4 regions of the Nocardiopsis sp. NPDC006938 genome follow, and region 1 is predicted to be linked to each of the others. Evidence: riboswitches for the same ligand, from Rfam matches in the RefSeq annotation. Region 1 holds a riboswitch; each other region holds the start of a gene.
What was found. A riboswitch is a leader RNA that binds a small molecule or an ion and turns the genes downstream of it on or off. The one in region 1 is predicted to bind thiamine pyrophosphate.
Positions count from the first base shown of each region.

Region 2: linked by a shared signal. The riboswitch ahead of thiD (bifunctional hydroxymethylpyrimidine kinase/phosphomethylpyrimidine kinase) and the one ahead of thiC (phosphomethylpyrimidine synthase ThiC) in region 1 are both predicted to bind thiamine pyrophosphate.
Region 3: linked by a shared signal. The riboswitch ahead of thiO (glycine oxidase ThiO) and the one ahead of thiC (phosphomethylpyrimidine synthase ThiC) in region 1 are both predicted to bind thiamine pyrophosphate.
Region 4: linked by a shared signal. The riboswitch ahead of ACFYL4_RS18515 (ECF transporter S component) and the one ahead of thiC (phosphomethylpyrimidine synthase ThiC) in region 1 are both predicted to bind thiamine pyrophosphate.

Region 1 covers NZ_JBIAGA010000002.1:320,025-323,946, reverse strand. The annotation lists gene ACFYL4_RS04370 (DUF4345 family protein) at 1-325, shown strand, start outside; gene thiC (phosphomethylpyrimidine synthase ThiC) at 322-1,989, opposite strand; TPP riboswitch at 1,979-2,094, opposite strand; gene ACFYL4_RS04360 (SOS response-associated peptidase) at 2,221-3,075, opposite strand; gene ACFYL4_RS04355 (MFS transporter) at 3,086-3,922, opposite strand, start outside.
Region 2 covers NZ_JBIAGA010000001.1:461,412-465,333, forward strand. The annotation lists gene ACFYL4_RS02045 (acyl-CoA synthetase) at 1-20, shown strand, start outside; gene ACFYL4_RS02050 (DUF368 domain-containing protein) at 374-1,297, shown strand; TPP riboswitch at 1,377-1,476, shown strand; gene thiD (bifunctional hydroxymethylpyrimidine kinase/phosphomethylpyrimidine kinase) at 1,465-2,268, shown strand; gene ACFYL4_RS02060 (alanine/glycine:cation symporter family protein) at 2,355-3,800, opposite strand.
Region 3 covers NZ_JBIAGA010000022.1:6,071-9,992, reverse strand. The annotation lists gene ACFYL4_RS24630 (thiazole synthase) at 187-987, opposite strand; gene thiS (sulfur carrier protein ThiS) at 991-1,203, opposite strand; gene thiO (glycine oxidase ThiO) at 1,206-2,429, opposite strand; TPP riboswitch at 2,398-2,507, opposite strand; gene ACFYL4_RS24615 (Rv2175c family DNA-binding protein) at 2,629-2,988, shown strand; gene thiE (thiamine phosphate synthase) at 3,057-3,728, shown strand; gene ACFYL4_RS24605 (ABC transporter permease) at 3,840-3,922, opposite strand, start outside.
Region 4 covers NZ_JBIAGA010000012.1:63,995-67,916, reverse strand. The annotation lists gene ACFYL4_RS18520 (ABC transporter ATP-binding protein) at 1-698, opposite strand, end outside; gene ACFYL4_RS18515 (ECF transporter S component) at 703-1,344, opposite strand; TPP riboswitch at 1,431-1,538, opposite strand; gene ACFYL4_RS18510 (glycoside hydrolase family 19 protein) at 1,666-2,556, opposite strand; gene ACFYL4_RS18505 (transglycosylase domain-containing protein) at 3,005-3,922, opposite strand, start outside.

The DNA of each region.
Region 1 (3,922 bases):
CGCCGTGAGCCCGGAGGTGGACAGCAACTACCGCTTCTTCTCCGCGCTGTTCCTGGCCGTGGGCCTGCTGTTGCTCTGGATCGCGCGCGACCCCCTCGCGGCGGACCGGAGCCTGACGCTGCGCTGGGTGTGCGGCGCGGTGGTGCTCGGCGGTCTGGCGCGGGTGCTGTCGTTGGCCGTGGCCGGGCCTCCCGCCGCACTGCTGTTGCTGCTGATGGCGGTGGAACTGGTGGTGCCCCCGCTTCTGCTGTGGTGGCACCACTCACTGCTCCGGCGAGCCCGCCGCCCGGTGCGGGGCGACGGGCCCGGGGCCGTCGCCCGCTAGTCGGCGAGCGGCAGGTAGACGCGGTTGCCGCCCTCCGCGAACTCGGCGGACTTGTCCGCCATGCCCTTCTCGATCGCCTCGACCGTGTCCAGACCGTTCTCCTCGGCGTACCTGCGCACGTCCTGGGAGATCTTCATCGAGCAGAACTTCGGTCCGCACATGGAGCAGAAGTGCGCGGTCTTGGCCGGCGCGGCGGGCAGGGTCTCGTCGTGGAAGGACTGCGCGGTCTCCGGGTCGAGCGACAGGTGGAACTGGTCCTGCCACCGGAACTCGAAGCGCGCCTTGGACAGCTCGTCGTCCCATTCCTGGGCCCGGGGGTGGCCCTTGGCGACGTCGGCGGCGTGCGCGGCGAGCTTGTAGGTGATCACGCCGGTCTTGACGTCGTCGCGGTTGGGCAGCCCCAGGTGCTCCTTGGGGGTGACGTAGCACAGCATCGCGGTGCCGTGCCAACCGATCTGGGCCGCCCCGATCGCCGAGGTGATGTGGTCGTAGCCGGGGGCGACGTCGGTGGCCAGGGGGCCGAGCGTGTAGAAGGGCGCCTCACCGCACAGCTCCTCCTCCAGGCGCACGTTCTCCCGGATCTTGTCCATCGGCACGTGGCCGGGGCCCTCGATCATCACCTGGACGTCGTGGGAGCGGGCGATGTGGGTCAGCTCGCCCAGGGTGCGCAGCTCGGCGAACTGCGCCTCGTCGTTGGCGTCGGCGATGGAGCCGGGGCGCAGGCCGTCACCGAGCGAGAACGTGACGTCGTACCGGCGGAAGATCTCGCACAGCTCCTCGAAGTGGGTGTAGAGGAAGCTCTCCCGGTGGTGGGCCAGGCACCAGGCGGCCATGATGGAGCCGCCGCGCGAGACGATGCCGGTGACGCGGCGGGCGGCCAGCGGTACGTACCTGAGCAGGACGCCCGCGTGGACGGTCATGTAGTCCACACCCTGTTCGGCCTGCTCGATGATGGTCTCCCGGTAGATCTCCCAGGTGAGCCGGGTGGGGTCGCCGTCGACCTTCTCCAGCGCCTGGTAGATCGGCACGGTGCCGATGGGTACCGGGGAGTTGCGGACGATGCGTTCCCGGGTCTCGTGGATGCGCTTGCCGGTCGACAGGTCCATCACGGTGTCGGCGCCCCAGCGGGTGGCCCACACCATCTTCTCGACCTCCTCGGGTACCGACGAGGTGACCGCGGAGTTGCCGATGTTGGCGTTGATCTTCACGAGGAAGTTCTTGCCGATGATGGTCGGTTCGGACTCGGGGTGGTTGCGGTTGACCGGGATGACGGCGCGGCCGATGGCCACCTCGTCGCGGACGAACTCGGGTTCGGCGCCCTCGCGGGCGGCCACGAACCGCATCTCGGGGGTGATGGTTCCGGCCCTGGCGTGGGCCAGTTGGGTGACCGCGCCGTTCACGGGGTCGAGCGCCCAGCTCTCACGGGTGCGCGGCAGCCCCCGGTGGACGTCGATGTCGGCGTGGTCGTCGGTGTAGGGGCCGGAGGTGTCGTACAGATCGAAGTGGCTGCCGTTGCTGAGATCCACCCGGCGGCGGGGGACGCGGAGGGTGGTGCCCTCGGGGGTGGTGATCTCCTCGTGGACCTTGCGAGATCCCATGATGGGACCTGTGGTCACCCGGTGCTCGTCGGTGGTGGAAACGTCACGACCGTCGATAGCCGTCATGGCATGCCTCCCTACGTCGGAATTACCCGAACAGGTTCTGCGGTCGGCGACACCGTCGAGTCGCCCTCTCAGCCCGCCATGGCGCGAGCTCCCGCGTTGCGTATTCACATGTGCGCACGTCGAACGTGCCGGGACACCTCGATCACGGTGCCCCGGGCCGGGGAAAGCACTCCCCCGTGGCCTCGCACACCATACACAGGACGTCCCCGGGCCTGTCCAGGCCTCCGGGGGTCAGAAGAGTGTCTCCAGCTGGTCGGCTCCGTCGCCCGCGGTCGGTTCCAGCAGGTCGGGGCCGTTGTTCTTGATGCTGTTGACCTCGGTGGAGACCTCGTCGACGGCGAACCGTTCCACCGGGGTCTCGTGCAGCACCCGGGCCAGTCGGTCGGGGCCGCTGGACGGGTCGAGCCAGGCGGCCCAGTCCTCGCGAGGCACCACGACGGGCATGCGCTCGTGGATGTGCGCGAGCTCGGGCGCGGCCTCGGTGGTGATGACCGCGCAGCTCCAGACCCAGGCGGCGGGGTCCCGCTCGTCGTCGACCTCGGGGTCGCGCCAGCGCTCGAAGATCCCGGCCATGGCGAGGGGTTCGTCCCCGGCGTAGTGGACGGAGAACGGCTTCTTGGCCGCCTTGGCCTTGCGCCTGCGGTGCTGCGGGTCGGTGGCGGGCGAGGTGCTGGCCTCGGCGGTGCCGTCCTTGTTGAGGAGCTGCCACTCGTAGTAGGCGTCGGCGGGGATGAGGCAGCGGCGGCTCCGGTAGGCGGTGCGGAAGGCGGGCTTGTCCGCGACGGTCTCGCTGCGGGCGTTGATCATCCGGTAGCCGACGTTGCGGTCCTTGGCCCACGAGGGGACCAGGCCCCAGCGCATCGTGTGCAGGGTGCGCGGGCCCGGCGCACCGGTGCCCTCCCCGCGCGGCGGCGGTCCGAGCACGGCGTACACGGGGCGGCCCGGCGAGATGTTGTAGTCCGGGTCGAGTTCCTCCAGCGGGGGCCAGGAACGCGGGTCGTCCTCCTGTTCCCGGGCCTCCTCGGGAAGGGCGAAGGCCAACTGGAGCTGGTGCACGTTCCGGGACTGGGCATAACGACCGCACATGGGGGGAATCCTACGTGATCCGCCCCCGGTCCTCCCCGTGCGCGCCGTCGTTCCCGCAGCCCCCGCCCGTCCCGTCCGACCCGTCCGACCCGCCGTCGGCACCGGTGAGGCGCAGGGCCAGCGCGCCGAGCAGCCCGGTGAGCAGGGCGACCGACCCGGCGGCGGCCAACAGCTCCCGGGGGTGGTCGGCGGCGAACCACCCGGCCACGAGGAAACCCGCGACGAACCCGCCGTTGACGAGCGATCCCATGAGCGCGTGGGCCCGGCCGAGCAGGGGTTCGGGCGTGTGCCGGTGCACCACCGACCTGAGCAGGACGTTGAAGGCGGAGTTGCCCGCCCCGGCCGCGACCACGCACAGCGCGGCCACTCCCAGGGCGGGGAAGGCCGCCCACAGTGCCAGCGCCGCGCCCACCAGGGCCGCGGCCAGGGCCACGGCCCGCCCGGTCGGTGCCGGGCGCAGCAGCGACACGGACAGCGCACCGGCCAGGAGTCCCGCCCCCCAGCCCGCTGTGAGCGCACCGAAGATCCCGGCCCCGTGCCCCATGACCTCCCGCACCACGAACACCATCGCCACGTTGGTGGTGGAGGTGGCCGCCACGGCCACCAGGAGGACCGGCAGCAGGACCCGGAACAACCGGGCGCGCGCCAGGTGGCGGGCTCCGTCGAGGGCGCCCGCCCACAGGGGCCCCGGAGCCCGGGCGACCGGGCGCCGCACGCCCAGGAGCAGGAACGCGGTGGCCGCCGCGAAGAAGCTCACCGCGTCCAGCAGGAGGGCCGGGGCGACCCCGAAGAGGCCGACCAGCACTCCGCCGGTGAGCGGGCCGAGCACCGTGGCCGAGGCCCGTAC
Region 2 (3,922 bases), on a different contig from region 1:
CGGCGTCGCGCCGGAACTGAGACGGGGTTCGGGGCCGCCTGTCACGTTCTGTTTTCGGACTCCGGACCTGACGGGCGAATACCTGACCAAAACCCCGAATATCAGGGCGCTCGGACGTCTCGGCCCCGCCCGGCGCCGCTAGAATCGGCACTGCCCGGCCCGGGGCCTGTCGGCTCTCCTCCCCCATCGCACGGCCCGGGCGGCACACATCAGCGCGGGCCGGGGCGTCGAACCGGTGGAGGTCGCCCCCGCGACCCGCGCGACACAGCACCCCTTTGACACCGCCGACCGGCATCGACACCGTGTCGGCGGCCCCATCAGGACGGAGGACGGCGCCGCGTCCCGGGACTCTCCCGGGCCCGCGCCCGACAACATGGCCAAGTCAGTAGGCTCCTACATCTTCAACGCGGTGCGCGGCGGGGCCGTCGGCACCTCCGAGGCCCTTCCCGGCATCAGCGGCGGCACCGTCGCGCTGATGGTCGGCCTCTACGACAAGCTGATCGGCGGCGCGGGCCACGTGGTCAGCGGCATCAAGCGCTACGTCACCGACGTCCCCCGGGGCAAGGGCAAGGAGCGGGCCCAGGAGCAGTTCCGCCAGGTCGACTGGCCGGTGCTCGTCCCCGCCCTGATCGGCATGGCCGTCGCGCTCATCCTGGCCGCGGTCTTCCTCGCCCCGCTGGTCGAGGTGTACGCGCAGTACGCCTACGCGCTCTTCTTCGGCCTGGTCCTGGCCTGCCTGTGGATTCCCTACACCGGCGCGGGCAAGAAGTGGAAGGCCTGGCACTACGCGGTCGCGCTGGTGTTCGCCGTACTCGCGTTCCTCCTCACCGGCCTGCCCGGAGCCAACCTGCCCACCCACCCCGTGGTGGTCTTCTTCGCGGCGGCCGTCGCGATCTGCGCGCTGGTCCTGCCCGGCTTGTCAGGGTCGTTCATCCTGCTGACCCTGGGCCTGTACGAGCCCACCATGGCCGCCCTGCGCGCCGCCGACCTGCCCTACATCACCGTCTTCGTGCTGGGCATGATCACCGGTCTGGCGCTGTTCGTGAAGGTGCTCCAGTTCCTGCTGGAGAACCACCACCACATCACCCTGGTGGTGCTCACCGGTCTCATGGCCGGTTCGCTGCGCGCCCTGTGGCCGTGGCAGGACGAGAACCGCGACCTGCTGCCGATGACCGACGTCCCCGTGACGCTCGCCTTCGCGGTCGGCGGCTTCGTGGTGGTCGTCGGCATGATCGTCTGGGAACAGCGCAAGCTCGCCCAGCAGCGGGTGGAGGCCCGTCAGGACGTCTCCGTCTAGAGCCCCCGGTCCGCTCCTGCGAACCGTCCACTACAGTCGGAACCACCACAAACCAATACCGATGCCGGGGCCGCGAGGCCCCGGCGGCGCGGGGTGCCGGAAGCGTCCTTCCGGCTGAGAGCACACCCGTCGAACCTGCCCTAGTTCGTACTAGCGAAGGAACGCCAATGAGCGCGTACAACGTCGTGTCCATCGCCGGAAGCGACCCCAGCGGAGGCGCGGGCGTCCAGGCCGACCTGAAGGCGTTCTCCGCCCACGGGGTCTTCGGGATGACCGTGGTGACGGCGTTGACCGCCCAGTCCACACGCGGGGTCACCGGAGTGCACGGTGTCCCCGCGTCGTTCGTCACCGACCAGATGGACACCCTGTTCACCGACGCGACCGTGCACGCGGTCAAGGTGGGCATGCTGTCCACGTCCGAGGTCACCGAGGCCGTCGCGGCCGCCGTGGACCGCCACCGGCTCCCGAACGTGGTCGTGGACCCGGTGATGGTGGCCAAGAGCGGCGACCGCCTCCTGGAACGGTCGGCCATCGAGGCGCTGCGGAGCGTCCTGTTGCCCCGCGCCGACCTGCTCACCCCCAACCTCCCCGAGGCGGCCGACCTGCTCGGCGAGGCCGAGGCCACCACCCTCGGGGAGATGCGCGACCAGGCCGAGCGCCTGCTCGGGCTCGGCCCCCGCCGGGTCCTGCTCAAGGGCGGGCACCTGCCGGGCGCTGAGAGCGTCGACCTGCTGGTCGACGGGGTCGGCGAGCCCGTCGAGTTCCGTGCGGGGCGGGTGGACACCCGCAACACCCACGGCACCGGCTGCACCCTGTCCTCGTCGATCGCGGCCCTGCTGCCGCAGCGGCCGGACGCGGTGACGGCCGTGGCCGACGCCAAGGCCTACCTCACCGAGGCCCTGCGCCGCGCCGACGAGATCGACGCGGGCGGCGGGCAGGGGCCGGTGCACCACTTCCACGCCTGGTGGTAGCCGCCCGGCAACGCGAAGGGGGACCGGCAGTCGCGGCCGGTCCCCCTCGTCGTGGCCCCGGGACGCCGTCCCGGGCCGCACGCGGACTACTTGCTGACGTCGTCCATGATCACGTCGGGGTTGCGCCACTGCGGGTGGCCGAAGAACTTGCGGGTCTCCGCCACCACGACCGGCGACAACAGGATCAGACCCACGAGGTTGGGCAGCGCCATCAACCCGTTGGCGATGTCGCTGAAGAGCCAGACCGACTCGACGCTGGCCGTCGCTCCGACGTACACGACGGCGATGAAGAGCAGGCGGTACGGCAGGACCAGGGTGCGCCTGCCCTGGGCCAGGTAGACCATGCAGCGCTCGCCGTAGTACGACCAGCCCAGGATCGTCGTGTAGGCGAAGACCGCGACGGCGCAGGCGATGAAGACGACGCCGAAGGTGCCCAGGGCCGGGCTGAGCATGGACAGGCCCTGCTCCATCGAACCCGAGGTGAGCAGCACGCCCTTGTCGTCGGGGTCGAACCCGGCGCTCACGTTCGCGTTCCACAGGCCAGAGGTGATGATCATCAGCGCGGTCAGGGTCACCATGATGATGGTGTCGATGAAGGTCTGCGTCATCGACACCATGGCCTGGCGGACCGGCTGCGTGGTCTTGGCGGAGGCCGCCGCGATGGCGCCCGTGCCCAGGCCGGACTCGTTGGAGAAGATGCCCCGGGCCACACCCGTGCGGATGACCAGCATCAGGCCGGCGCCCGCGAATCCGCCGGCGGCCGAGGTGCCGGTGAAGGCGTCGGTGAAGACGAGCACGAAGGCGGGGAGGATCTGCTCCCAGTTGATCATCAGCACCAGCAGGTTCATGAAGATGAACCCGATGATCATGAACGGCACGATCGCGGAGGCGAAGCGGCCGATGCTCTTGATCCCGCCAAGGATGACGATGGCGACGAGCACCATCAGGACCACGCCGATGATCCGCTGGTCGACGCCGGTCACGTTGTTGAGGGAGCTGGACACGGCCTCGGCCTGGGTGCCGTTGCCGATGCCGAACGCGGCGATGGCGCCGAAGATCGCGAAGGCGCCGCCGAGGAAGTACCCGAACCGGCCGGGCAGCCCGTTGCGGAGGTAGTACATCGGGCCGCCGGCCTGCTCGCCCTTCTCGTCCTTGACCCGGTACTTGACGCCCAGAAGGGCTTCGCTGTACTTGGTGGCCATGCCCGCGAGGCCCGTGAGCCACATCCAGAACAGCGCGCCGGGCCCGCCGATCCCGATGGCCAGGCCGACACCGGCGATGTTGCCGACGCCGACGGTGGCGGCCAGGGCCGTGCTGAGCGCCTGGTAGTGAGAGATGTCGCCCTCGGCCTGGTGGTGGTCCTCCTTGCGCCGGACGAAGGCGAGCCAGAGCGCGTGGCCGAGCTTCGTGAACTGGAGCAGGTTCAACCGGATCGTCAGGAAGACACCGGTCAGGAGCAGCAGCGGGATGAGGACGTACGGGCCCCAGATGACGTCCCGCAGGACTTCGGCCATTTCGAGGAGGTGGTCCACGGGGGGACCTCTCTTTCGGTGATTACGTGGGGTAGGGGAAGACTGTGGTGTGAAGGGGAACCGGGACCCACGGAAACACGTTGGAAACGGTGGGTACCGTTCGGTATCGGGAAAGAATGGCA
Region 3 (3,922 bases), on a different contig from region 1:
GGTGCGGTGCCGCTCACGGCACACGCACCCCTCCCACGGTAGGGGACGGGACCAAACCCGAAGGTCACGCCGCGTGTCGGTGTCGTGACGGAGGGCGCCTCGCGGGCGCGTCGCCGCAGGCGGAGGCGCCGGGTGCCGGGTCCGCCCCCCGACGCGGCCCGCGACGGCGGTCCGGTCCGTTTGGGCTCAGACCACGTCGGGGCTGGAGGCCCTGGCGTGGCGGCGGACCGGGATGCGCCCGGCCAGCCGCGCGCCGCGCCCGGCGCGCACGGCGTCGCGCATCGCCGACGCCATCCGCACCGGGTCCTGGGCGCGGGTCACGGCCGTGGCCAACAACACCGCGTCGCACCCCAGCTCCATGGCCAGGGCGGCGTCGCTGGCGGTGCCGATACCCGCGTCGACGATCACCGGGACGCTCGACCGCTCGACGATCAGCTCCAGGTTGTGCGGGTTGCGGATGCCCAGCCCCGAACCGATCGGCGCGGCCAGCGGCATCACGGCGGCGCAGCCCAGCTGTTCCAGGCGGCGGGCCAGCACGGGGTCGTCGTTGGTGTACGGCAGAACCGTGAAACCGTCGTCGACCAGCGCTTCGGCGGCGTCGAGCAGCTCCACCGGGTCGGGCAGCAGGGTGTGCTCGTCGGCGACCACCTCCAGCTTCACCCAGTCGGTTCCCAGGGCCTCGCGGCCCAGCCTGGCGGTGCGCACGGCGTCCACGGCGGTGAAGCATCCGGCGGTGTTGGGCAGCGGGCGGATGCCGTTGCGGTCCAGGACGTCCCACACCGACCCCTGGGTGCCCGGGGTGATCCGGCGCATGGCCACGGTGGTCAGCTCGGTCCCCGACGCCAGGAGCGCCTCTTCCAGGACCTCCAGGGAGGGCGCTCCCCCCGTGCCGGTGATGAGGCGGGAACCGAAGGGGACCCCCGCGATGACCAGCGGGTCCCCGCCCGTGTGGTCCCCGGCTGTCGGCGCCTCGGTGGTCTGCGTCATGGTTCAGCCTCCCTGTACCGCGGTGAGCACGTCCACGCGGTCGCCGGGCGACAGCGCGGTGCCGGTCCAGGCGGTGCGGCGCACCACCTCGTCGTTGACGGCGACGGCGATCCCCCCGGGGACGGCGCCCTCCCCGGCTCCGGTGAGGGCGCGCACGACCCCGTCCACGGTGCTCGCCGCGCTGTCCCGCGCCTGTCCGTTGATGATCAGTTCCACTGCTACTCCCACGTTCTTCTGCCGGCTGAGAACCGGCGCGCGTACGAGGGGAGCGCGCCGGTGGTGAGGGCCTCGGCCATGACCTCGCCGGTCACCGGGGCCAGCAGGACCCCGTGCCGGAAGTGTCCGGCGGCCAGGTGGAGTCCCGGGACCCGGGTGGGGCCCAGGAGGGGTTCGTTGTCGGGGGAGCCGGGCCGCAGACCCACACAGGTCTCCACGACCTCCAGCTCGCTCACCCCGGGGACGAGTTCGCGGGCGTCCCGCAGGACCTGCCAGAGCCCGCCCACGGTCAGCGAGGTGTCGTGGCCCAGCTCCTCCTGGGTGGCCCCCACGACGACCTCGCCGTCGGCACGGGGCACCAGGTAGACGGGGAACCCGCGGACCAGACCGCGAACGGTGCGGGTGACCAGCGGGGGCTCCCCGGCGGGCACCCGGGCGCGCAGCAGCTGCCCCTTGACCGGGCGCAGCGGCGGCACCACCGGTTCGGGCACCCGCACACGGTCGCCCCAGCACCCTGCGGCGAGCACCACCTGGTCGGCGGGGAGTTCGGCGCCGTCGGCCAGCCGCACGCCCAGACGCGCGCCACCGGGGCCGGGGGAGGAGACTTCCTCCACACGCCCGGGGAGCTCGCGCACGCCCGCGCCCTCTCCGGCCCGGGCCAGGGCGAGCAGCAGGGAACGCGGGTTCACCGAGTGGTCCTCGGGAGCCAGTACCCCGCCGCGCACCCCGGGCGCGAGCGTGGGTTCGAGGCGTCGGCACTCACGGCTGGTCAACCGCTCTGTGGGGATGCCCAGGCGTCGCTGGAGGGCGTGCAGGTCGGTCAGGACCGCCAGGTCGTCGCGGTCGAAGGCGACCAGCAGGGTGCCGGTGCGGCGGTGGCCGACGTCCACCCCGCTGGCCTCCTGGAGTTCGGCGACGAAGTCGTCGTACAGGCGCGCCGAGCGCACCCCGAACTCCATCAGCTCCTCCTCGCCGAAGACCGCCTCGGTGGCGGGGGTGAGCATCCCCGCGGCGACGGCGGAGGCGGCCCGGGCGGAGGAGGGCGCGGTCACGGGGTCGGGTTCGACCAGGGTGACGGTCAGGCCGCGCTGGGCCGCGCGCCAGGCGGTGACCCGGCCGACGACGCCGCCGCCGACCACGACCACGCCACTGGTGGGATGAATCGTCTTCTGTGGGGGAACCTCGTCGTTGCGCACGGCGCCGTGTTCCACTCCCTTCGCCGGCATGACCCGGATCAGGTTCGTGCGGTCGGAGGCGGCGAGCCTCCCTCTCAGCCGGGTCCACCCGGCTCCCGCGGGACGTGTCTGTTCGGCCCCATCCTAGATCAGCCCGTCCGGGCCCGCCGTGGCGGGGATCTCCCAGGCAGGAAGCCCGCACGGGGCGCGACGGTCACCGGCGCCCGGTCGGGTGTGGCAGATTGGTGAGGTGACACAAAGCGATCGTGAACTCGACGAACTCGTCGGCGAATGGCTGACCCTGCGTGAGGCGGCCGCGCCGCTGGGCGTGAGCCCCAACCGCATCAAGACCCTCATCCGCGAGAACCGCCTGATGGGCGTGGTGCGCGGCGGTGAGCTCTCCATCCCCGCCGCCTTCCTGGACGGCGAGGACCTGGTCAAGGGCCTCCCGGGCACCATCGTGCTGCTCACCGACGCCGGTTTCTCCACCGAGGAGGCCCTGCGCTGGCTGTTCACCCCGGACGACACCCTGCCGGGCACGCCGATCCAGGCGATGCGCGAGAACCGGGGCACGGAGGTCCGCCGCCGGGCCCAGGGCCTGGCCTTCTGACACCCCGCACGGCCCGGAGGCACGCACCGCACGGTGGCGGCCCCGGGCCGTTGGCTAGGGTGGGGGCCGTGAGGACGAGCCACGGAACCAGCCTGCGCGAGCGCCTGGACGCATCCCTTCTGTACCTGTGCACCGACGCCCGGACCGGGAGCGGTGATCTCGCGGAGTTCGCGGACGCCGCCCTGGCCGGGGGCGTGGACATCATCCAGCTCCGGCACAAGGGGCTGGAGGCCCGCGACGAACTGGCCGCACTGGAGGTCCTTCGGGAGGTGTGCGAGCGCCACGGCGCCCTGCTCGCCGTCAACGACCGCGCCGACATCGCCCGGGCGGTGCGCGCCGACGTGCTGCACCTGGGCCAGCGCGACCTCCCGGTGCCCCTGGCGCGCGACGTGATCGGCGCCGACCCGGTGATCGGGCGCTCCAACAACGACCCCGTGGCCGCCGCGCGCTCGGCGCAAGAGCCGGGGAGCGACTACTTCTGCGTGGGCCCGACCTGGGCGACCCCGACCAAGCCGGGGCGTCCGGCGGCCGGTCTGGAACTGGTCGAACGCGCCGCGGCCCTGGGTTCGGACCGTCCCTGGTTCGCGATCGGCGGCATCGACCTGGACAACGTGGACCGGGTGCTCGACGCCGGAGCCGCCCGGGTGGTCGTGGTCCGCGCCATCACCGAGGCCGAGGACCCCCGCGCCGCGGCGAGCGCGCTGCGGGCCCGCCTGACCGCGCGGCGCGACACCGCCTGACGGTGTGCGGACGACGGCCCCGGGAACCAGCGGTTCCCGGGGCCGTCCCGTGCGCCGTCCCGTGCCCCTCGCGGGGCCCGTCCACCGGGAGGCGACGGGGCCGGTGCGCGGTCAGCGCCGCCCGGCCCGCTGGAACAGCCAGCGGGTCAGGACCAGGGCGGCCAGGGTCAGGCCGCCCAACCAGAGGGTGAGGG
Region 4 (3,922 bases), on a different contig from region 1:
GGGGCGCCGTCGGCGATCACGCCGCCGCCGGGTTCGACCACCACGACCCGGTCCACCAGGTCGACGACGTCGGCCACCCGGTGTTCGACCAGGACGAGGGTGGCCTCGGTCTCGGCGAGCAGGCGCGACAGCAGGTCGCGGACGAGCGCGGCCCCGGCCGGGTCGAGGTTGGCGGTGGGTTCGTCCAGCAGCAGCAGGCGCGGCCGCATGGCCAGCGCGCCCGCGATCACGAGACGCTGTTTCTCGCCTCCGGACAGGGCGCCGGTGGAGTGGCGGAGTCCGTAGGGGAAACCGACCTCCCCCAGGGCGCGCTCGACCCTCGGCCAGATGAGGTCCCGTTCCACCCCGAGGTTCTCCAGGCCGAAGGCGACGTCGTCCCCGGCCCGGGCCATCACCAGCTGGGTCTCGGGGTCCTGGCTGACCAGCCCGGTGCCGCCGCGACCACGGTCGGCCGGAACGCCGTCCACCAGTAGCGAGCCCTCCCGCTCCCCGCTGATGGCACCGTCCTCGCCGGTGAGTCCGGCCAGGGAGTGCAGCAGGGTGGACTTGCCCGCGCCGGAGGCGCCGAGCAGCAGGACCCGCTCCCCCGGTTCGATGATCAGGTCCACCCCGCGCAGGGCGTGGGTGCCGCGGCCGGAGTGCCTCCAGCCCCAGCCGGACAGTTCGACGCGGGCCCCGCGCGTGTCGGGTCGGGTCACGGGGTCAGCCCCGGGCCGAGGGGAAGGGGGCGAGCGCGCCCGCCCTGGCCAGCGCGGTGGTGAGCAGGCGCGCGCCCACCCCCGCGATGACGGCCGAACTCAGCACGACGATCACGCCGTAGGTGATCTGGTACTCGATCGGCCAGGTCACGTTGTAGGCGATGTTGTCGCGCACGGCCGGGGAGATCCCGGCGACCGCGGCGGCCAGCACGGCCACACCCGTGTTCCAGCGCCGGTAGGCGAAGGCGAGGAAGACCAGTTCGGGCAGCAGCCCCTGGAGGGTTCCGTCGAGGATCACCATGACCCCCCACTGGGTGCCCAGCACCGCCGAGACCGAGGCCGCGGCGATCGAGGTGAGCAGGGCCGCGCCGGGCTTCCTGATGATGAGGCCGCCGAGCACGCCGGAGATCATCCACATGCCGTAGACGACGGCCTGCCCGGGCGGAAAGGCGACGAACAGCGGCGTGGTGACCGACCAGACGATGTTCCACAGCCAGAAGACGACGCCGACCGCCACGCCGATGACGGAGGCCACGACGATGTCGACGGTGCGCCAGCTCCTGAGCCCGGCCAGGACCCCCTGGACGAAGCCGCCCGGCTCGTCGGCGGTGCCGGGCCCGGTCTCGCGGTCGCTTGCTGTACTCATAGGTGGTTGACGTCCCTTCGTCGGTGTGACGAGGGGCCGTGTGGCCAAGAGCGCCGACCGGGCGCGCGCGGAAGGCGCACGCGCGGTGACGGTTTCCTACGACTTCCTTCGCTGGCATGACCCAGATCAGGTGTGTAAGGGTCTGCGGCCTGGTGCCGCACTCTCAGCGCTCACGCGCTCCCCTGTCGGATTGCCTCCATTATGGGGCAAACAGGACGAACAATGAAGTCCTTCCCGGCACACCAGCGGGGGCGCGTGCGACGGTGACCGCCGACCGCGCCCCCGACGAGGGCCTCCTCGGGCGCCGGGGGCGCCCCGAGGTCAGCAGCTCAGGTTCGACCCCGTGGTGGTCCCGAGGATCTGGGTGAAGTGCGTGAACGTGTTGATGCGGCTCTGGACCTGTTCGGGGTTGCCGCCGTTGCACTCGATGGAGCCGTTGATGGAGCGGATCGACTCACCGAAGCCGTGACCGTCGACGATGGCGGTGTGCCCCGACATCGTCCCGGCGCCGGACTGGGTGTTCCAGAACCAGAGGCCGGTCCGCCACGCGATGGCCGCGTCCTGCTCCACCAGGTACGGGTTGTTCAGCAGGTCGATGCCGAGGGCGTCACCGGCGGCCTTGTAGTTGTAGTTCCAACTCAGCTGGATCGGACCCTTGCCGTAGTAGGCGTCCTGTCCGGCCGGGCAGCCGAAGGGCTGGTTCCAGTCACAGTAGTGCGGGTAGTTGTCCTCGTTGATCTCCTTGATGTACACCAGCCCGCCGGTCTCGTGGCTGACGTTGGCCAGGAAGGCGGCGGCCTCGCGCCGCTGCACCTCGACGCTGCCGGTGTTGGTGAAGCCCGGGTAGGAGCTCAGGGCGTCGGTGAGCCCGGCGTAGGTGTAGAAGGGGTTCCGGTTCGGGAACATCTGGTTGAACTGGGCCTCGCTGACGACGAAGTCACTGGGGGCGGGCTGCTCGCCGCCCCCGCCGTCGCCGCAGGGCCCCTGGTCGGCCCAGACGTCCGACGTTCCGGGTCGCTCGTTCTGTGTCCACCACTTGGCGGTGTAGTTGCGGCCCTCGTAGGAGACCTGGCCGCCGCCGTTGTAGACGGCGGACGGGCTCCAGCCGGTCGCGCAGACGGCCGCGGCCTGCGCGACGGTGGCGGGAAGGACGACGAGCACAGCCGCGAGCGCGCCGAGCGCGGCCAACTGGCTCAGGAGACGTCGGATCACGTGATCACACTCCTAGGGTGCGGCGCGGCGTCCGACCGCGCGCCGCGGGGGGTGACGTCACCTAAGCAAGAGTGGTCTAGACCTGTCAAGGCCTTCCGCCACGGAATGTGAGAACCGGGTGACGGTACGGACAGGGACGGCGGCCCGCCCGCGCTCTCCCGCGCGGACCCCGGCGGGGATGCCCGCCCCGGGACAGCCGTGCGGGACAGCCGTCCGGAGCCGCGGCGGCACGGGGGCACCTCCGCGAGCGGCCACCGGACGCCCTCTCGTCAGCGGGCCGCCCCACCGGCGCCCGTCAGGCGAACTCCGCGCAGTGACGCGGTGTCCGGGGGCTGGCGGCCCGAGTCAGGCGGCCAGGAGGGCTCAGGGGGGAGCGGCCCCGCGAAGGCCCCGGATGCCTCGGAGGACACTGGACGACGGGCGGAGCGGAGCGCCTTCGTTTCAGGCCCTACGTACCGTCGTCACCTCCGGTACCGCTCATGTCCCCTTCGCCACCGGTACCGCTCGTGCCCCCGGTGCCGCTCGTGCCTCCGGTGCCGCTCGTGCCTCCGGTGCCGTCGGTACCGCCCGAGCCTTCCGTACCGCTCGTCGCGCCGGTGTCCCCCGTTCCACCCGTCTCGCCCGTACCACTTGTCTCTCCCGCCCCTTCAGTACCACTCGTCTCCCCGGTGCTACCCGTACCGCTGGTCCCACCCACACCGTCCGAACCGTCGGTCTCACCCGCGCCGTCGGTGCCCCCCATGTCACCCGTCGCGCCGGTTCCGTCCGTCTCACCGGCGCCGCCCTCGGTACCGCCCGTCCCTCCGGTGCCGCCCGTCTCGCCCGTGCCGCCACCGTCGTCGTCCTCGTCACCCCCGCCGCCCGGTCCGTCCCCGGCGTCGTCGCCGCCCCGCTGCTCCGGCGGCTCGGTCTTCGGGTCGCCAAAGGACTTGGGCGACCTCGCGAACGCGTCCTCGGGCAGGTGCGCGGTGGCGCCCCGCATACTCTCCTGCCAGATCGGCCCGGGCAGCGTGCCGCCGTAGACGATCCCGTAGTGGCGCCCGCCGATCGTCACGTTCTGGAGCGGGTTCTGCTCACCGCCCCGCACGTCGCCCACGACCACGGCGGAGGCGAGGTTCGGGGTGTACCCGGCGAACCAGGCGTAGGCGGCGCCGTCCGTCGTGCCGGTCTTGCCCGCCGCCGGCCGCCCCAGGTCCAGGCCGTTCGCGGTCCCCCCGTCGAAGGTCTGCTGGAGGAGGTGGTTGACCCCGTCGGCGGCGTCCCGCTCGACCCTGCGATCACACTCCGACGCGGTCTTGAGCTCCTCGTCGGTCCCGTCGACGGCCACCGAACGCACCGGCCGGGGCTCGCAGTACACACCCCGCGC